DNA from 3 places in the Pseudomonas sp. BGA-UO-ETr-WB11 genome. Region 2 is predicted to be linked to each of the others. Evidence: predicted binding sites of a transcription regulator. Region 2 holds the regulator's gene; each other region holds the start of a gene.

Region 1 (6,594 bases), on a different contig from region 2:
AAAGAGCGCCGAGTATACCGCTTCGCCAGCCCGGCTTCAGCGCCGCGCCAGGGCAGTGCAAGCTGCACCGACGAAGTGCAGCAGATGCGACTGCCCACCCCTGCAAGCCAGGCACCGCGCCAACCCGCGAAGTGGTACGCCACTTGCAAATACCCCTGCGTCACAAGGGCCGCGCTAGAGCGGCGCAGTGACTGAGGGCGAGCCGCAACTCGCCGCTCGCCCTGCCGGCCGATCAATGGGGAAAGGCCAGCAGCTCTCTTCAACGTCGGGGGACGTCACCAATGGAACTGACCAAAGCTATTGTCGATTGCATGCAAACGCTGCGTCGCCGTCTGCGCGATGAGTTGGACATCAACATCCGCCTGAGCCAGAGCGATGCGATCAACGCCATGTTGCTCGCCTGCCTGCAGTCCTCCCAGGAAGAAACCCGTGAATTGGGTTCACACCTGAGCGAGTTGAGCGGCATTCATCTGCCACCGCCGCAGCTTAGCGAAGAGCAACTGATCGCCAAGTACACCCGCTATGCCGGGCCGCTGCGCGGTTGAGACTGGCCGTCACAACCCAAGCTCTTGCGCCTGCCAGTTCTGACAAAACTCATCCAGCGCAGACCACAGGCTGACCCGCGGATCGTAGTCGAGGTATTGCCGGGCACGGCTGATATCCAGGGAGAAATTCTTGGCCATCACCGCCACGCCCAGGCGAAACAAGGTCGGTTCGGGCCGCCCCGGCAAGAGCTTGCAGAGCGTCTCATTGAGGGTCGCGGCGCCATAGGCCAGCCCATACGGCAGATGCCGGGTTACCGGCGGCAGGTCGAGTTGGCGCAAAACATAATTGACCACATCCCACAGCGGCACCGGCGCACCGTTACTGATGTTATAGGCCTTGCCTAAGGCTGGCGCACCCGCCAGCAGGGCGCTGAACAGGGCGTCATTAAGGTTCTGCACGCTGGTGAAATCCACCTTGTTCAGGCCGTTGCCGATAATCGACAAGCGCCCCTTGCGCTGCATATTGATCAATCGCGGGAAGATACTGGTGTCACCGGCGCCAGTAACGAAGCGCGGACGCAGAGCCAGCACCTCCAGGCCAAACTCGGCGGCGCCAAAGACCTTCTGCTCGGCCAGGTATTTGGTGGCGCCGTAATGATCGGAAAAGCGCTTGGGCACCTGTTCCTCGGTGATACCTACATGATCGCGACCATCAAAATAGATCGACGGCGACGACAGATGCACCAGGCGCCGTACCTGCTGCCCCAGGCAGGCCTCGACCACATTCTCAGTGACCGTCACGTTGGCCTGATGAAACGCCGCGTAACGCCCCCATACGCCGACCGCCCCAGCGCAATGCACCACCGCATCCACACCACGACACAGGCGCTGCACCAACGCCGCATCGCCCAGATCACCGGCTACCAACTCGGCACCACGGGCCAGCAGAGGTTCCACGGCATCGGCCCGGCGTGCACTAACGCGAACCTGCAGGCCCTGTTCCAGGGCAAATCGTGCGAAGCGCCCACCGATAAAGCCACTCGCACCGGTCACCAAAATCTTCATCCAACCCCCTACCAAGCCCCAGCCATCGTGCCGCGCACTCTAGCAGCGGCAGCGTAGCCTACGCTCTAACCCAGCAAGCCAAAATTGCGCCTCCAGAGGCCGACACAGATAAAAATCAGCCTCGTTCGATTATTTGCACGCTTCTTGCAGAATATCTAACAGCCTAAATCTTTGTCACCCATCTACCCGTGGAGCCGCTGCACATGCCACTACGTCTGAAACTGGCCCTGAGCTACCTGCTAATCGGGCTACTGCCCGTCCTGGCCATGGCCTTCGTGGTCTACCAGCAAGCCAGTGAAGCCCTGCGCGTGCAGACCCTCAATGCCCTGGAAGCCGTGGCAAATATCAAACAGCAGCAACTGCTGGATAACTGGCAGGAGCGCCACAACCAGATCAGCACCCTGGCCAGCAACCTGAGCAACAGCTATGAGGGGCTGGACACCAACGCCCTGCTCAGCAGTTCCAACTATGACCGCCCCATTTTCGAAAACTTTATCGCTACCTTTGGTTACCGCGAACTGAAACTGGTGTTGCCCGACGGCACGGTGATGTTCAGCTTGCTGCGAGGTGCCGACTACCAGAACAACCTCGGCAGCGAGGCTCTGCGCAACACGCCCCTGGCCCGACTGGTGAAGCAAAGCGCTGAAAAGCACCAGGTTATGATCAGCGACCTGCTCTACAACGAGCTTAGCCAGGCGCCAACCCAGTACCTGGCCGCCCCCATCGGCAGCGACGATGAGCTGCAAATGACTCTGGTGCTGGAGCTGCCCATAGCCCCGCTCAACGCCGTCATGCAAACCCGCCAGGGGCTTGGTGAACAGGGGGAGACCTATCTGGTGGGCAGCGACAGTCGCCTGCGCTCAGACTCCGCACGCTTCCCCGACCTGCAGGTCAGCCGCAGCCTCAGTCCATCCACAGCACTCACCGCCGACGCCATCAGCCGCGCCCTCGCGGGTCAGCAAGGCCGCCTGGAAGAGGCCGGACTGGATGGCCAGCCGGCCCTCAAGGTCTTCGTACCGCTGGAATTTGCGGGCAACCGCTGGGCCCTGATTGCGGAAATGGATCAGCAACAAGCGCTCGCTCCAGTACGCCAATTAATGTGGCAAATGCTCCTGCTCGGCCTCCTCACCGTGGTCGCGGTAGCCGCCGCCACCTGGCTGGTGAGCCGCAGCGTGATGCGGCCACTGGGGGGCGAACCCAGCAGCATGAGCGCCCTCGCCCGACGCCTGGCCGCAGGCGAACTCAATCTACCGTCTGTAGAGGGCCAGCAAGCCGGCCTGATGCAAGCCCTGCACGAGATGGCGCGAGCCTGGCGCGATGTCATCGAGAAACTGCGCCATTCCAGTCAGGCCATCGACCATGCCAGCGGCGACATCCTTACCGCCGCTGGGCAAACCAGCGAACGCCTCGACCAACAACAAGAAGCCCTTGAGATGGTCGTGAGTGCGGTCGAACAGATGGCCAGCACGGTGCAAGAAATTGCCCGCAACGCAGCCGACAGCGCCGCCAGTAGCAGCGCGGCACGCGGCGCCTTTGGGCAGATGCAGGGCACCCTGGAGCAGATGATCGGTCAGCAGGGCCGCCTGCTCACTGACATCAGCCAGGCCGGCAACGTGGTCGACACGCTGGCCAACGATGCCTTACAAATTGGCTCCGTGCTCGCCGTGATCCGCGGCATCGCCGAACAGACCAACCTGCTGGCCCTGAATGCCGCCATCGAGGCCGCCCGCGCCGGCGAGCAAGGCCGCGGTTTTGCCGTGGTCGCCGACGAAGTGCGCAACCTGGCTCAGCGCACCAGTAGCGCCACCGAAGAAATTGTCGCCATCACCCAAGCCCTGCAAGGTTCCTCTAGCGAGGCCCTGCAAGTGATGCGCGCCGCCGCAGGCCAAGCCCACGGCCTGGAGCAGGAAACCCAGGTAGTACTCGCAGCACTCAGCCAACTGGATCAGTCCCTGCAAGGCGTACAAACACTGGCCGAGCAGATTGCTGCTGCCGCCAACGAGCAGGCTGGCACTACCCAGGAGGTCAACCAGCACATGCACCGGCTGCATGACATGACCGGCGAGAATCGCCAAAGTGCAGCGCACACCCGCCGCAGCGGCGAACACCTGCTGGAAGTCTCCAGCGGCCAGCAGCACCTGGTGCAGCACTTTATTTTGTAAGCGGCGCTTAGGGTCTGTGGCCGCTTCATCGCGAGCCGGGCATGACCAGCCACTGCCCGGCGCTGCGCTGCAATTGCAGGGTCAGTTCGGCAAGCAACTCGCCGCCATTGCGCCAGTGGTGCCAGTACAGCGGCACATCCAGCACCTGCTCCGGCAGCAACTCGCACAGACGGCCACTGGCTAGCTGCGCCTGCACCTGCTGCTCGGGCACCAGCCCCCACCCCAGCCCGCCTTCGGTCATACGCACAAAGCCTTCGGACGACGGACACAGGTGATGGACAAAGCCGCCCTCGACGCCCAAGCCCTGTAAATAGCGGTGCTGCAACTGGTCATCGGGGCCAAAGACGATGGCCGGGCTACGCGCCAGGGCCGCCGGTGTCACACCCTGAGCAAAGTGCCTCGCAATAAAAGCCGGACTGGCCAGGGCGCGATAACGCATGGCGCCCAGCAACTGACTGCGCGCCCCGGCCACCGGCCGCTCGCTGGCGCACACGCAGGCCGCCACATCGCCAGCCCGCATGCGCTTGAGGCCGACTTCCTGGTCTTCCACCAGCAACTCCAGCAGCACTCGGTGAGTCGCGCAAAACGGCCCCACCGCCGCTGCCCACCAGGTCGCCAGGCTGTCAGCATTCAACGCGATACGCAGCCGCTCGGGCCAAGCGCCCTCATCCAGAGCCGGCACCTGGCCTTGCAGATCGCGCTCCAGCAAGCGCACCTGCTGCACATGATTGAGCAGGCGCCGGCCGACATCGGTGGGCAACGGCGGCGTGCCGCGCACCAGCACCGGCTGACCGACCCGCGCTTCAAGCAATTTGATCCGCTGCGACACAGCCGACTGCGACACGCCGAGCAACTGCGCCGCTCGCTCGAATCCCGCCTGCTCCACCACGGCCGCCAGGGCAGCCAGCAGTTTGTAGTCGAACATTATTAGCAACCCTAATGAGTGATCAGTATAATTTGTTTTCCTTATACGCCAAGCCACCGGACACTGACCACCACGCACTTCACTTCCAGGAACCGTCCCATGTGGCACAGCTATCTCAACGGCATACTCGTGGCCTTTGGCCTGATCATGGCCATCGGCGCGCAAAACGCCTTCGTCCTCGCCCAGAGCCTGCGCCGCGAACACCACCTAGCCGTGGCGGCGCTGTGTGTCTTTTGTGATGCCCTGCTGGTCACCCTTGGCGTCTTTGGCCTAGCTACCCTACTGATGCAGAGTCCACTGCTGCTGGGTATTGCTCGCTGGGGCGGCGCTGCCTTCTTGCTCTACTACGGCGCCCTGGCCTTGCACCGCGCGGTGCGCCCGCAAAGCCTTGGTCAAGAGCAAGACAGTGGCCCACGCTCACGCCGCGCGGTGTTGCTCAGTGCCCTGGCCGTGACCCTGCTCAACCCCCATGTGTATCTGGATACCGTGTTGCTGATCGGCTCACTCGGGGCCCAGCAGGCAGTACCAGGCGCTTACGCACTAGGGGCCGCAAGCGCTTCCTTAGTGTGGTTTTTCACCCTGGCCCTGGGCGCCGCATGGCTCGCGCCCTGGCTGGCACGACCGGCCACCTGGCGCCTGCTGGATCTGTTGGTCGCTGCCATGATGTTTACCGTTGCGGCCCAGTTGCTCATGCCCACCTAAACGGCAACAGACCCTAACCAGGCTTTCCCACACAGTTGCTGCGTGGATAGCACTGGGCTCGGGTGCTATGATCCGGGGTTCGCGGCGCGCCGAGCCTAGGCTCCGAGCCGTCGACCGGCCCGTGAACCGGTCGCGCGCTTGCCGCGCGAGCCCTGACCTGATGCCCTGACCTGATAAATGGAGATAAACCATGGCTTTCGAATTGCCGCCGCTGCCCTACGAGAAGAACGCCCTCGAGCCGCACCTGTCCGCCGAGACCCTGGAATTCCACCACGACAAGCACCACAACGCTTACGTGGTTAACCTGAACAACCTGGTGCCGGGCACCGAGTTCGAAGGCAAGAGCCTGGAAGACGTCATCAAGACCTCGACCGGCGGCATCTTCAACAACGCCGCACAGATCTGGAACCACACCTTCTACTGGAACTGCCTGGCCCCTAACGCCGGCGGCCAACCGACTGGCGCGCTGGCCGATGCCATCAACGCGGCCTTCGGTTCGTTCGACAAGTTCAAGGAAGAGTTCAGCAAGACCTCCATCGGCACCTTCGGCTCCGGCTGGGGCTGGCTGGTGAAGAAGGCTGACGGCTCCCTGGCCCTGGCCAGCACCATCGGCGCTGGCTGCCCGCTGACCAGCGGCGACACCCCGCTGCTGACCTGCGACGTCTGGGAACACGCTTACTACATCGACTACCGCAACATGCGTCCGAAGTATGTAGAAGCGTTCTGGAACCTGGTGAACTGGGACTTCGTGGCGAAAAACTTCGCCGCCTAAGCCCTTGGCCGCTGCCCCTGAGGCAGCGCGCTAAAACAAAAAAGCCCGCATCCATGGATGCGGGCTTTTTTGTGGGTATTGATCCTTCATGGTGGGTTAAGCCGCTACGCGGCCAACCCACCCTGGGTTGCTACGCCTTGGCAGGCTTGACCCGGAACCAGGCGGCGTACAACGCCGGCAGGAACAGCAGGGTCAGCGCCGTGGCCACCACCAGACCGCCCATGATCGCCACCGCCATCGGACCGAAGAACACGCTGCGCGACAACGGAATCATGGCCAGCACCGAGGCCAAAGCAGTCAGCACGATTGGCCGGAAGCGCCGTACCGTGGCACCGACAATCGCATCCCACTGATTGATGCCTTCGGCGATGTCCTGCTCGATCTGATCCACCAGAATCACCGAGTTACGCATGATCATCCCCGACAAGGCGATGGTGCCGAGCATGGCCACAAAGCCAAACGGCTGCTGGAACACGATCAGGA
Region 2 (6,594 bases):
CGTCCAGCGCATCGAGTGTCACCCGAGCGCCCTCATGGGTCAGCGAGGAGAACATCAATACCGGTGTTGGGCAGCGCTGCATGATGTTTCGCACAGCTGTGATGCCATCCATCATGGGCATTTCATAGTCCATGGTGATCACATCTGGCTTCAGCGCCAGCGCCTGATCGATGGCTTCACGGCCATTGGTGGCAGTGCCCACTACTTGAATATTCGGGTCAGCGGAAAGAATTTCCGAAACACGGCGGCGGAAGAAACCGGAATCGTCCACCACCAGGACCTTAACAGCCATACACACTCCTAAGCAGGTGCGCGGTCAACTGACCAACGCACCAGAAAATCAGACGCGACGCGCGTAACGCTTGAGCATGCTCGGCACATCAAGGATCAGAGCGATACGCCCATCCCCTGTAATAGTGGCGCCGGACATGCCAGGAGTGCCCTGCAGCATTTTCCCCAAGGGTTTAATTACCACTTCTTCCTGGCCAACCAGTTGATCGACGACAAAGCCGATGCGCTGGGTACCCACGGAGAGAATCACCACATGTCCCTCGCGCTGTTCTTCATGCGCTGCCGAATGAATCAGCCAGCGCTTAAGGTAAAACAGCGGCAAGGCCTTGTCCCGCACGATAACCACTTCCTGGCCATCGACCACATTGGTACGCGAGAGATCCAAGTGGAAAATTTCATTGACGTTGACCAGCGGGAAGGCAAATGCCTGATCCCCGAGCATCACCATCAAGGTCGGCATAATCGCCAGGGTCAACGGCACCTTAATGACAATCTTGGTGCCCTGGCCCTTGGCTGAATAGATGTTGATGATGCCGTTGAGCTGGGAAATCTTGGTTTTCACCACGTCCATGCCCACACCACGACCGGACACGTCGGAAATCTCGGCTTTAGTTGAGAAGCCCGGCGCGAATATCAGGTTGTAGCATTCGGTCTCGCTTAAACGGTCTGCAGCATCTCGGTCCAGCACACCTTTCTCAACAGCCTTGGCCCGCAACACATCGGGGTCCATACCGTTGCCGTCGTCAGAGATCGACAACAAAATGTGATCGCCTTCCTGCTGGGCCGCCAGTACGATCTTGCCGCTACGGCTCTTGCCGTTGGCTTCGCGCTGCTCTGGCGACTCGATGCCATGGTCAACCGAGTTGCGCACCAAGTGCACCAACGGGTCGGCCAGGGCCTCAACCAAGTTCTTGTCGAGATCGGTTTCTTCACCGACCAGCTCCAAGTTGATTTCTTTTTTCAGGCTACGCGCCAAGTCACGTACCAATCGCGGAAAACGACCGAATACTTTCTTGATTGGCTGCATGCGGGTTTTCATTACCGCTGTTTGCAGATCCGCGGTCACCACATCCAGGTTGGATACAGCCTTGGCCATGGCCTCGTCGCCGCTATTGGAGCCCAAGCGCACCAAACGGTTACGCACCAGCACCAGCTCACCGACCATGTTCATGATTTCGTCGAGCCGCGCGGTATCCACACGTACAGTGGTTTCAGCCTCACTGGCCGCTGGTTTATCGGCAGCCGCGGCTGGTGCCGCAGACTTGGCGGGTTCAGCCTTGGCAGCGACTGGCGCTGGGGTCGGCTTGGCAACGGGTTTGCTCGGCGCTGATGCCGCTGGAGCGGGCACGGCAGCGACAGGTGCAGGTGCAGGTGCAGGTGCAGGTGCAGGTGCAGCAGGTTCAACGAACTTGCCCTTACCGTGCAACTGATCCAGCAACGCCTCAAACTCATCGTCGGTAATGTTTTCATTGGAGCTTGGCGCAACGCTGGGCGCGGCGACTGCCGCAGGCTCATCATTGCCAGCGGCAAACTGCCCCTTGCCGTGCAATTGATCAAGCAGCGCTTCAAATTCATCATCGGTGATTTCATCACCGGATGCCGGAGCAGCGGCTGGCGCCGGGGCTAGTGCAGCGGGCGCCGACTCTTCTGCCGGGGCAACAAACTGCCCCTTGCCATGCAGCTGATCCAGCAGGGCTTCGAATTCATCATCCGTAATTTCATCGCCCGACGTCGCCACCGGAGCGACCTCAGCAACCGCAGCGGGCTCAGCCAAGGCATCGAGCAACTGATCGAATTCGCTGTCGGTGATATCACCTTCGACTTCAGGCTCAGGCACGACTTCAGCCTGTGGTTCAGGAGCTGCTTCAGCAACCACCTCCACTGCTGAGGCAGGCTCAGCGAGGCGCGCCAAGGCGGCCAACAGTTGCGGAGTGGCGGGAGTCAGTTCGACGCGCTCACGCACTTCGGTAAACATGCCATTGACCGCATCCAGGGCCTCAAGCACCACATCCATGAGCTCGGAATCAACCCGACGCGAGCCTTTACGCAAAATGTCGAACACGTTTTCGGCGATATGGCAGCACTCCACCAGCTCATTGAGCTGAAGGAATCCGGCGCCGCCTTTGACGGTGTGAAACCCACGGAAAATCGCATTGAGCAAATTCATATCGTCCGGGCGGCTTTCCAGCTCAACCAACTGCTCGGACAATTGCTCAAGAATCTCGCCGGCCTCTACCAGGAAGTCCTGGAGAATCTCTTCATCGGCGCCGAAGCTCATTCGCGTGCTCCCTAAAATCCAAGGCTGGACAGCAGATCATCGACATCGACCTGACCGGATACGACGTCATCACGCTTATCGGCATGAATCTGCGGACCTTCACCCCGGGTTGGCTCTTTTTGTTGTTCTTGTTCGGCACGCAATGCGTCGTGATCGTGCTGAATGCCGGTATAGCGATCGATCTGCGAGGCCATGCACACCAGTTTGACCAGGTTGCGCTCGACCTCTGTTACCAGACTAGTGACCCGTTTGATCACCTGCCCAGTTAGATCCTGAAAATCTTGCGCCAGCAAAATGTCGTTGAGGTTGCCGGACAATTTGCTGCTGTCGCGCTCGCTACGCTCAAGGAACAACTCGATACGTTTAGCCAGTTCGCGAAACTCATCGGCACCGACCTCGCGACGCATAAAGCGCGCCCAATCAACCCCCAATGATCGCGACTCGCTGCTCAAATCATTGACCAGCGGCGCGCTCTCCTCCACCAGATCCATAGTGCGGTTAGCTGCTTTCTCGGTCATGCGCACAACGTAGTTGAGACGTTCGGTGGCATCACTGATCTGCGACACCTCCTCCGCATGGGAGCCGTGCAAATCGATTTGAAAGTTGACGATGGAGTTGTGCAGCTCACGAGTTAGCTTACCGACCTCGAAATACAGGCCTTGATCGCGTGCTTTGTTTAAATCGTGAATGACTTGTACAGCGTCGCCGAAATTGCCTCGTTCGAGGCTGTCCAGCAAATCTCGGGCGTGAGTTTTAAGGCTCGTTTCTAGATCGCCCATCTGCGGTTTTTCGTGCTCCATAGCGCCCTCGCGGCAGACATCAGCCGTTAACCCGCTCAAAGATCTTGTCGATCTTCTCTTTCAGCACTTGAGCAGTGAACGGCTTGACTACATAGCCATTCACCCCCGCCTGCGCCGCTTCAATAATCTGGTCGCGCTTGGCTTCTGCGGTCACCATCAACACCGGCAACTGCTTCAGGCGCTCGTCGGCACGCACCGCACGCAACAGGTCGATACCCGTCATGCCCGGCATGTTCCAGTCAGTGACCAGAAAGTCGAAACTGCCACTCTGCAACATCGGCAGTGCTGTAACGCCGTCATCGGCCTCGGCGGTATTGGTAAAACCCAAGTCACGCAAGAGGTTCTTGATGATCCGGCGCATCGTCGAGAAGTCATCGACGATGAGGATTTTCATATTCTTGTCCAAATCGACCTCCGTACAGTCCTAAACATGCCCAGCGCCTGGACATGCCGTGCAATCGTGAAACCAGCGTTGTGCTTAGTGCTCACGCCATTCGCCTAGCCGGGCCCGCAAACGTGCGGCGCACTGGCTGTGTAACTGGCTGACGCGAGATTCACTGACCCCCAGCACTTCGCCAATTTCCTTCAGATTCAGCTCTTCATCGTAATACAGGGCCAGGATCAAGCGCTCGCGCTCTGGCAAGTTGGCGATGGCATCAGCCAACGCCGCCTGGAAGCGTTCCTCTTCCAGATCACCAGAGGGCTCAAGCTGGGTAGTGCCCCTTTCTTCATGACTACCGCCCGGCTCGTTTTCCTGTAACAGGTCATCGAAGCTGAACAAACGGCTGCCCAAAGTGTCGCTCAGAATGCCGTAGTAATCCTCGAGACTCAATTGGAGTTCGGCCGCAACCTCTTGATCTTTAGCGTCTCGACCCGTTCTAGCCTCAACTTTTCGAATTGCATCGCTAACCATGCGACTGTTTCGATGCACCGAACGCGGTGCCCAATCGCCTTTACGCACGTCATCAAGCATGGCACCGCGGATGCGAATACCTGCGTAAGTTTCAAAACTGGCGCCCTTGGTGGCATCGTATTTGGTGGAAGCTTCGAGCAAGCCAATCATGCCCGCCTGGATCAAATCGTCCACCTGCACGTTAGCGGGTAACCGCGCCAACAGGTGATAAGCAATGCGTTTGACCAGAGGCGCATAGCGCTCGATCAACTGGTGCCGGGAGTCCTGCGCCTGCGCTTTGCTGTACATACGAAGTCCAGTGGCTGCTGTCATACGCCGATGTCCGCACTCGACTGCTGCTGCACCAGGCGCTCAACGAAAAACTCCAGATGTCCACGCGGGTTGGCCGGTAAAGGCCAGGCATCAACTTTCTGGGCGATTGCCTTGAATGCCAGCGCGCATTTCGAGCGCGGGAACGCTTCATACACCGCACGTTGCTTCTGCACGGCCTTGCGTACCGATTCGTCGTAGGGAATGGCCCCTACGTACTGCAAGGCCACGTCGAGGAAACGATCAGTGACCTTAGTCAGCTTAGCAAACAGATTGCGTCCTTCTTGCGGACTGTGGGCCATGTTGGCCAGCACCCGGAAACGACTCATGCCGTGATCGCGATTGAGCAGTTTGATCAGCGCGTAGGCGTCGGTGATCGAGGTGGGCTCATCGCACACCACCAGCAGGACTTCCTGGGCGGCGCGCACAAAACTCACCACGCCATCGCCAATGCCGGCGGCGGTATCGATGATCAACACATCAAGGTTGTCGCTGATCTCGCTGAACGCCTGAATCAAACCGGCGTGCTGCATCGGCGTCAGCTGCACCATGCTCTGGGTACCGGATGCGGCAGGCACAATGCGGATGCCGCCCGGCCCTTGCAGCAGCACGTCACGCAGTTCGCACTCACCACTGATCACGTCTTCCAGCGTACGTTTGGCGGTCAGCCCCAGCAGCACGTCGACGTTAGCCAACCCCAGGTCGGCGTCCATCAACATGACCCGCCGACCAAGGTCGGCCAGGGCCAGGGACAGGTTCACCGACACATTGGTCTTGCCGACGCCGCCCTTGCCGCCGGTCACCGCAATCACCTGAACGGGATGCATACTACCCATGTTCTCTACACACCTTGTCTTGCTTCAACTGGGATCGCCTGCCTGAGTTAACTCAGGAACGTCAGGCGATGCAAGGTACACACCTTCTCACAGGCTAGCCGACGCGCTGGGAGGGGTGCTGATATAAATCCGCAAACATATCGGCCATGGCATCTTCACTGGGCTCTTCGGGCGCCTGCAGACTCACGGCGCGACTGACCAGTTGATGGCTGCGCGGCACCTGCAAATCATCAGGAATCTTAGGCCCATCAGCCAGATAGGCTACCGGTAGGTGCTGGCTGATAGCCAGCCCTAAAACCTCACCGAGGCTGGTGGCTTCATCCAGTTTGGTCAAGATACAGCCGGACAATCCACAACGCTTGTAACTATGGTACGCCGCCTTGAGCACTTGGCTCTGGCTGGTGGCAGCTAAAACCAGATAATTCTTTGCCTTGACGCCACGGCTCGCCAGGGCCTCCAGCTGCATGCGCAGCTCAGGTGCGCTACCCGGCAGCCCGGCGGTATCGATCAACACCACACGCTTACGCACCAGCGGCGCCAGAGCCTGAGTCAAGGATTGGCCAGGATCAACCTGGGTCACCGAGACATTGAGAATGCGCCCCAGGGTTTTGAGCTGCTCCTGGGCGCCAATGCGATAGCTGTCCATGCTCACCAAGGCGATATTTTGCGCGCCGTACTTGAGCACATAGCGCGCGGCCAGCTTAGCCAAGGTGGTGGTTTTACCCATGCCCGCAGGCCCTACCAAGGCAATCACTCCGCCCTCTTCCAGCGGTTCAACCTGCGGCGTACGAATGGCGTGGGCCAGATGAGCCAGCAGCATGCGCCAGGCCTGGCGCGGCTCGGTCACCTTGGCAACCCGCTCCAGCAATGCCCGCGACAAATCGGCCGACAAGCCCATGCGCTGTAGCCGCCGCCACAGATTGGCTTGCTGCGGTTTGCGGGTTTGCAGCTGACCCCAGGCGATCGAGCCCAGCTGCACTTCGATCAATTCACGCAGGCCATGCAATTCAAAACGCATGGCATCCAGGGCGCTTTGCTCGGTGCCGGCAGAGGCTGCAGCGGCACTGCGTGGCAAGGCCGGACGAGGCGCCAGCGGTTTGGCAGCTGCCGCTGCAGCCGGGCCGAACAACTGGCCGTTCTGGCCGTTGTCCGCCTCCACCCGCGTGG
Region 3 (6,594 bases), on a different contig from region 2:
CTGGTCACCTGCCGGCGCGTAGCCCTGCAAAAAACGATTGGCCTTAGCCAGCAGCATCGGCGCATCACGGCGCACCCACCAGTGCATATCGCTGCGCGCCCCCACCTGTAAATGGCGCTCCACGCGCAATTTGGGCAACACCTTGGCCCAGCGCTCGGCAATCGGTTGCTCGACCGCGCTAAAGGGATAAATCCCGGCCTGGACCATCTCGAGCACATCTTCAACCGCCAGGCTGCTGTCCACCCACTCGATCAGCAGCGGCGCCAATTTGCGTTGCCCGAGTTGTTGATTGAGCTGGCGCACGGCCTCAGCGGCGGCGCTACCGCGAGGCAAGGTCAGGTTGCGACCGGCCAACTGCTCCAGGCGTCGGTAACGCCGCGTGCCTTGACGCGTGACCAGTACCATCGGCACCTGCGCCTCGGTCGCGCGGGTCGGGGTGACGTGTTGTTGGCCCTGCAGGCTTAACAGCTCTCCCGGCGCCAACAGATCACCTTCACCCCGTTGCAGGGCGGCCAGCAGTTGCTCTTTGGCTTTGGGGATCAGCCGCAGCCGCAATGGCCGCTGACTATCACGATTGAGGTATTGGACAAAGCTGCGCACCCGCTGCAGTTCAACGCCAAGCGCCTGGCCCTTGACCTCTGCGGAACTGTGACGACTCTGATTGATCAGCACCCGCAGCTCGCCGCGCTGGCGGATATCGGCCAGGTCAGCCGTCACCTGAGCGCCTTGCTCCGGGTGCAGCGGCTCGCCCAGGCGCGCACTGACCGGCAGTGGCAGCCACAGCAGCAGGTAAATGAACAGCCGTCGGATCATCCGCTCTCCATACAGGCAACCAGGGCAAACCACCCCGCCAGCCTGAGAGATGGGCGGCCACGGCGGCCGCGGAGGTTCGCACAGCGCGATCAAAGGCGCCAGCCAAAGCTAGCTCGATACGTTAAAAAGCGGGTTTAACCCTCTGTAAATAGAGGCTTTATAGCTTGTTAATAAGCTCTGCTATGCTGCGCCGGCAACAGCCCTTAGCAGCGTCAGAGGAAGCACCATGCAACTCATCGACATTGGCGTCAATCTGACCCATCCAAGCTTTGCCAACCAACGTGAAGCGGTACTCGAACGTGCCATTGCCGCGGGTGTTTGCCAGATGCTGCTGACTGGCACCAGCGTGGAAGGCAGTGAACAGGCCCTGCAGCTGTGTGAACAACTCGACCCGCAAGGCCAGCGCCTGTTCGCTACAGCTGGCGTTCATCCCCATGACGCCAGCAGCTGGACAGCCGACAGCCCGCGCGTGCTGCTCGACCTTCTCAAGCACTCCCGCGCCCGTGCCGTAGGTGAATGCGGACTGGACTTTAATCGCGACTTTTCCCCGCGGCCCCTGCAGGAAAAAGCCCTGGAGCAACAATTGGCCCTGGCCGTCGAGTTGCAGTTACCTGTGTTTCTCCATGAGCGCGACGCGACTGAACGCCTATTGGCCATCCTGCGTGAGTTCCGTGACCAATTGCCGGCCGCGGTGGTGCATTGCTTCACCGGCGAGCAGCGCAGCTTGTTCAGTTACCTCGACCTGGACCTGTACATCGGCATTACCGGCTGGGTCTGCGATGAGCGCCGCGGCAGTCATCTGCACCCCTTGTTGCGTGAGATTCCCCCGCAGCGCCTGATGCTGGAAAGCGACGCGCCCTTCCTGCTGCCACGCAACCTGCGACCCAAGCCCAAAAGTGGCAAAAATGAACCGGCATTTTTGCCTCACGTGCTTAATGAAGTGGCCTTGCACCGCGGCGAGAGCCTCGAACAACTGGCACTCAGTACCAGCGCCAATGCCCGCCGATTTTTTGCATTACCTTCTATTGCCGATACGCAATTCGCTGATGATGAAACCTGCGCCTAAGCTACTGTCATGCTTGCGTAGACACTTTGTTTCCAATTGGTTAAAGCTCACTTGCTGCTGGCCGTTACAGTGACCAAGCCAACATTGATGTTGGTCAAGTGGTCAGCAACGGTCCTGTATAAGAATGCTGGCGCATTGCCATCCGGCACCTCAACCCTCTGACTGAAGAAGATCCCCATGGGCGCGTGGATGCGAGATTTATCCCTCAAGTACAAGTTCTGGGCAGTCAATGCCGTGTCGTTCTTCACCACTCTGCTGCTGGTTCTTTACGCCATGCAGTTGGAGCAGCAAACGGCTGTCAGTTCAGCTAAACGTGCGGCCCAGGAACAGGCGCAGATGCTGGCCAGTTGGCCGGCAGAGCAAACCCTGCCAAAAGGCGAGCAGTTGCTGACCTTTGCCAAGGGCCAAACGCCGAGCCGTGCCGGCACTGCCGAGTTGGCCCGAGCCCAAGGCTGGGTCGACCTTGAAGGCGATGCTGTGGCTGCGGATGAGCCGTTGATTGGCGCTCATGTGATTGATCTCGCCAACGGTCAACGTCTCGCCGTGCTGGCCCACGCGCCAACGCTGCTGCAGGTATTCGAGCAGCGCGCCTTCAGCTACGCCGTGGTGGTGTGTGTGCTGATGTTGGCATTGCTGGCAGCCTCGCAACTGTTGATTCACTTCCTTTTGGTGCACCTCAACACCCTTAAAGACGTGATGTTGCAGGTGGAAAAGAGTGGTGATCTGAACGCCCGTGTGCCGCTCTCCAGCCGCGACGAAGTGGGCCAGATGGCCAGCGCCTTCAACGCTATGCAGGCTGGTTATCTGCGCATTGTCAGCGCCGTCGATCAAGCCGCCAGCCGCCTGGATGTCGATGCAGAGTTGCTGGCAGCGAACATGCAGAACGTTCGCCAGGGCATGCTCGGCCAACAAAGCGAGACCGACCAGGTGGCCACCGCCATCAACGAGATGTCGGCGACAGTGCATCACATTGCCCAATACACCGCTGAAACCCGCGACCAGTCGAAAAATGCCGACCAATTGGCTGGCGATGGCCAGGCGGCCGTCAGCCGCGTCAGTCAATCAATTGCCGGGTTGTCAGCGGGCGTCCAACAAACCGCGGAAATGATTCAGCGCCTGGCCACCGACAGCCAGAAAATCAGCAACGTCGTCAATGAAATCCACGGCATTGCCGAGCAAACCAACCTGCTCGCCCTGAATGCCGCGATCGAAGCCGCCCGTGCGGGGGAAATGGGTCGCGGCTTTGCCGTGGTGGCCGATGAAGTGCGCAACCTGGCCAAGCGCGTGCAAAATTCCACCGACGAAATCACCACCATGATCGGCACCCTGCAGTCAGGCACCCGCGACGCCGTCGACTTCATGCAGGAAAGCTCGTTCAAGGCTGACGACTGCGTGCAGCAGGCTCAGGAAGCCGGCGAAGCCCTGGCCGCTATTGCCGGTGCCGTTGGGCAGATGCGTGACAGCAATACGCAAATTGCCGTGGCAGCAGAACAGCAAAGCCAGGTTGCCGAAGAAATGACCCGCGCGGTGATCAGCATTCGCGATGTCACCGAGAAGACCGTGCAACAAACCGTTGAGTCGGCCAGCACCAGTAAGCACCTGGCCATTCTGGCCGGTGACCTGACCAAAGCCATTCACCAACTCAAGTTCTAAACCTTGGCTATTGCCTGCCGGCTGCAACAGCTCCGGCAGGCAACCTCAGCCAAACACCGTAACGGTCTGCCGACTCAAGGCAATCAGCTCCCCGCTCGGGCTCCACAGTCCGGCAGCAATATGCCCGTAACCGTCACGGGCATGCTCCACTTCAGCCTGATACATGCACCAGTCCTCGGTGGTCAGGGCCGGGAATGGCTGCACGAACTCGATGGTCCATGTCAGCGAGCTGCCCGGTGCCGGCGCACTCAGGTGCGGCAGCACCGCTGGCGGCCAAGCGTCTACCAGGGCCAGTAAGTGCGCTTCCTCCAGCGCCTCCACTGGATCGTGGTCACGCAAGCGTACCCAGCCGCCCATATGCCGCGATTGGTTGTTACTGAACGGCATGCCGCCCTCGCCCCAGCGCATGGCCAGATAGCGGGTGAACTCCGGGGTGACGTTCTTGATGTAGGGCATTTCCTGACACTCGGCTGCCGGCTTCATCGTCGGCGCGGGCAGTGCCGGCACATCGATTACCGAGGACCGCGAAGCGCCAAAACTGCCCTGCACCAGGGTCACTACCTGGCCGTTCTGCACCGCACGTCCCAGCACCTGGCTAACCGCCTTGCCCTCACGCAGCACTTCGGCCTCGAAACTCACCGGCGCATCCAGTGTCAGGGGCCCGACGAAGGTCACCGCCAGCGAACGCACCGGCCGCCCAGCCGGCACCTTGGCGCGCATGGCCTCAAACACCAATGCCACAGCCAGCCCGCCAAAACCGGCGCGGCCCTGGCCCCAGACACTGGGAATCACCACCGCATGGGGATTGAGGCGCACCGCGTGAAGCAATTGAGAAAACGTCATGCCAACCTCGCAAAGAAAATTCAGTGGCGATCTTAGGCGACGCCACTGGCCGTTAGGAACCGACTGAACGGATATTTATGCCCGTGTTAACGAGGCATTGATCAAGCATGCTGAACCCATCAACCCGGCGTTTTGGTTAAGCGCCAAGGCAAGCCTCGGCGCAAGACGCGCAAGCTGCGTACCAACGACTGGGCATCCAGCGCAGTGCGACCATACTGCTGCGCCTCAAACGCCTGGGCAAATGCCCTGATTGCTTCGGCCTGCGCCGGCAACTGCCGGGCCGCACGTTCGGCATAGGCCCGTGGGCCTTCCGCGGCCTGACGTGGCACGCCATGGCGAGCGAGCAAGCGGTCGAAATGGCGAAATTGGCGCAGCAGCGGATCGCACTCGCGGCGCCAGGGTTTGAACAAAAACAACGCCAACAGCCCCAGCAACAGCCCGCCGCCACCCACCAGTGCCAGGCCCAGTAATTGACCGTCCATGCGCCCAAACCAGCGCTGCAAGAGCTGCAGCTGCTGGGCACCTTGATAGCCGAGAACCCAGCGCTGCCAACCGTGGTTGAGATCGTCCCAACTCAGACGCAACTGATTCAGCCAGGCCACCTGCCGATAGCGCAGGGGCGACAGCGGAGAGTCGGCCAGAAAGCTTTGCTCGCCACTGAGAGCCTGCTCAAGCCCCTGCTCAATTCGCTCGGGCGCGACGGCAAAGGTCGGATCGACGCTGGTCCAGCCCTGCCCGGCTTGCCAGTACTCAACCCAGGCATGGGCGTCGAACTGGCGCACAGTGAGAAAATTGCCCCGCGGGTTCAGCTCCCCTCCCTGATAACCGGCCACCACCCGCGCAGGGATGCCGGCTGCGCGCAGCACAAAGGTCATGGCCCCGGCGTAATGCGCGCAAAACCCACGACGGGTACGAAACAGAAACTCATCAATGCTATCGACACCCACCAGGGGCGGTTTCAGGGTGTAGTGATAAGGCTCGCGATTGAAGTGCTGCAATAACGCCTGCACCAGGTCGTCTGGTTTCGGATGGCGGGCCAGCAGCTCGCGGGCCCACGCGCGGCTGCGTGGATCGCTCTGCGCCGGCAGTTGCAGGCTGTCGCCCATGGCGCTCATGGGTAGATCGGCATTGCGCAGCACCTCTGGCCAGGATCGCACACGGTATTGCAGCGGCTGATCGAGCGGCTGCGGCGACTGCAAACTGAAGTCGCGGCGCGCTTGGATACCGCCCTCCTCGCTGCGCGCCACATCCAAGGCAAACAGCCAATTACGCCCACTGGCCTGGGCGATCACGCTGTACTCCCAGGGCTGCCCACGGGCAGTCCACTGCGCAGCGTTTGGCTGATTGACCAAGGGCGCCTGGGACCAGCGCCGACCATCAAAGTGTTCAAGGGTCAGCGCGCGCCAGTACAACTGCGCCCGTGCCGGCGGCGCGCCGTCAAAGGTGGCGGTAAATACCAGCTCATCGGACTTGCTCAGCTCGGCAATATCGGCCGGCGCCATGCTGTCAGACAGGCCACTCAGGGCCTTGTTAGGGTTAGGCAGCGCCCACAGCGGCCCCAGACGCGGAAAGAACACAAACAGCAGCAGCATCAACGGCAGCGCCTGGGCCAACAACCCTAAAGAAAGGCGCAGGGTCGGCCAGGGACGCATGGCCAGCCGGCTTTGCTGTAAGCCGATCAAGGCCGCCAGCAGTGCGCTGACCGGCAGCAGGCTGTAGGCGGCGGCCAGCAGGCTGTCATCGAACAGGTAGGCAGTTACCACGCAGAAGAAACCAAGCAGGATCAACACTAAGGCATCACGCTGGCTGCGCAGCTCCACCAGCTTGAGGACAAACGCGGCGATCAACAGCACCACCCCGGCATCGAGGCCCACCAGGCTGCCGCGCGAGGCGAATACACCCGCCGCAGCGGCCAACATCAGCCCAGCTTTGGCCAGGCGGGTTGGATAACCGACGCGCATGCGAAAGATCTGCACTCGCCAACCGGCGCAGCCCAGCCACAGGCCAATTACCCACAGCGGCAGATGGCCAAGGTGCGGCACGATCACCAGGGCCTGGGCCACCAGCAGCCAGGTCAGGCTAATGCGCGGAATCGCTGGCTGAGCACGGGCTTCGCTCATGGGCTACTCCCGAACAACGCCAGGGCCCTTAGGCAGGTTTCACGCTGAGCGGCCCCGCTGGCCATGGGCAAGTGCTGACCGGGCAGGTGCAGGGCAAAC

Evidence for each region. Region 2 encodes FliA, which starts transcription of late flagellar genes. Its sites were predicted from a motif close to CTAAAGTTTNNNNNNNNNNNGCCGNTAA; they were not measured.
Region 1: AC56DI_RS00380 (methyl-accepting chemotaxis protein) is a predicted target of FliA. The motif match lies at 1,629-1,656, and genes of this name have one in related genera.
Region 3: AC56DI_RS13220 (methyl-accepting chemotaxis protein) is a predicted target of FliA. The motif match lies at 1,920-1,947, and genes of this name have one in related genera.

What each region holds. Positions count from the first base shown of each region.
Region 1 is NZ_JCAQOS010000001.1:74,019-80,612, reverse strand. It holds gene AC56DI_RS00390 (hypothetical protein) at 282-545, shown strand; gene AC56DI_RS00385 (NAD-dependent epimerase/dehydratase family protein) at 555-1,550, opposite strand; gene AC56DI_RS00380 (methyl-accepting chemotaxis protein) at 1,754-3,712, shown strand; gene AC56DI_RS00375 (LysR family transcriptional regulator ArgP) at 3,738-4,637, opposite strand; gene AC56DI_RS00370 (LysE/ArgO family amino acid transporter) at 4,737-5,339, shown strand; gene AC56DI_RS00365 (superoxide dismutase) at 5,530-6,111, shown strand; gene AC56DI_RS00360 (efflux RND transporter permease subunit) at 6,242-6,594, opposite strand, start outside.
Region 2 is NZ_JCAQOS010000002.1:129,894-136,487, forward strand. It holds gene AC56DI_RS01040 (protein-glutamate methylesterase/protein-glutamine glutaminase) at 1-292, opposite strand, end outside; gene AC56DI_RS01045 (chemotaxis protein CheA) at 341-2,569, opposite strand; gene AC56DI_RS01050 (protein phosphatase CheZ) at 2,581-3,369, opposite strand; gene AC56DI_RS01055 (chemotaxis response regulator CheY) at 3,389-3,763, opposite strand; gene fliA (RNA polymerase sigma factor FliA) at 3,848-4,594, opposite strand; gene fleN (flagellar synthesis regulator FleN) at 4,591-5,427, opposite strand; gene flhF (flagellar biosynthesis GTPase FlhF) at 5,522-6,594, opposite strand, start outside.
Region 3 is NZ_JCAQOS010000007.1:523,000-529,593, reverse strand. It holds gene AC56DI_RS13230 (MltF family protein) at 1-813, opposite strand, end outside; gene AC56DI_RS13225 (TatD family hydrolase) at 1,040-1,879, shown strand; gene AC56DI_RS13220 (methyl-accepting chemotaxis protein) at 2,057-3,532, shown strand; gene AC56DI_RS13215 (acyl-CoA thioesterase) at 3,578-4,375, opposite strand; gene AC56DI_RS13210 (transglutaminase TgpA family protein) at 4,495-6,495, opposite strand; gene AC56DI_RS13205 (DUF58 domain-containing protein) at 6,492-6,594, opposite strand, start outside.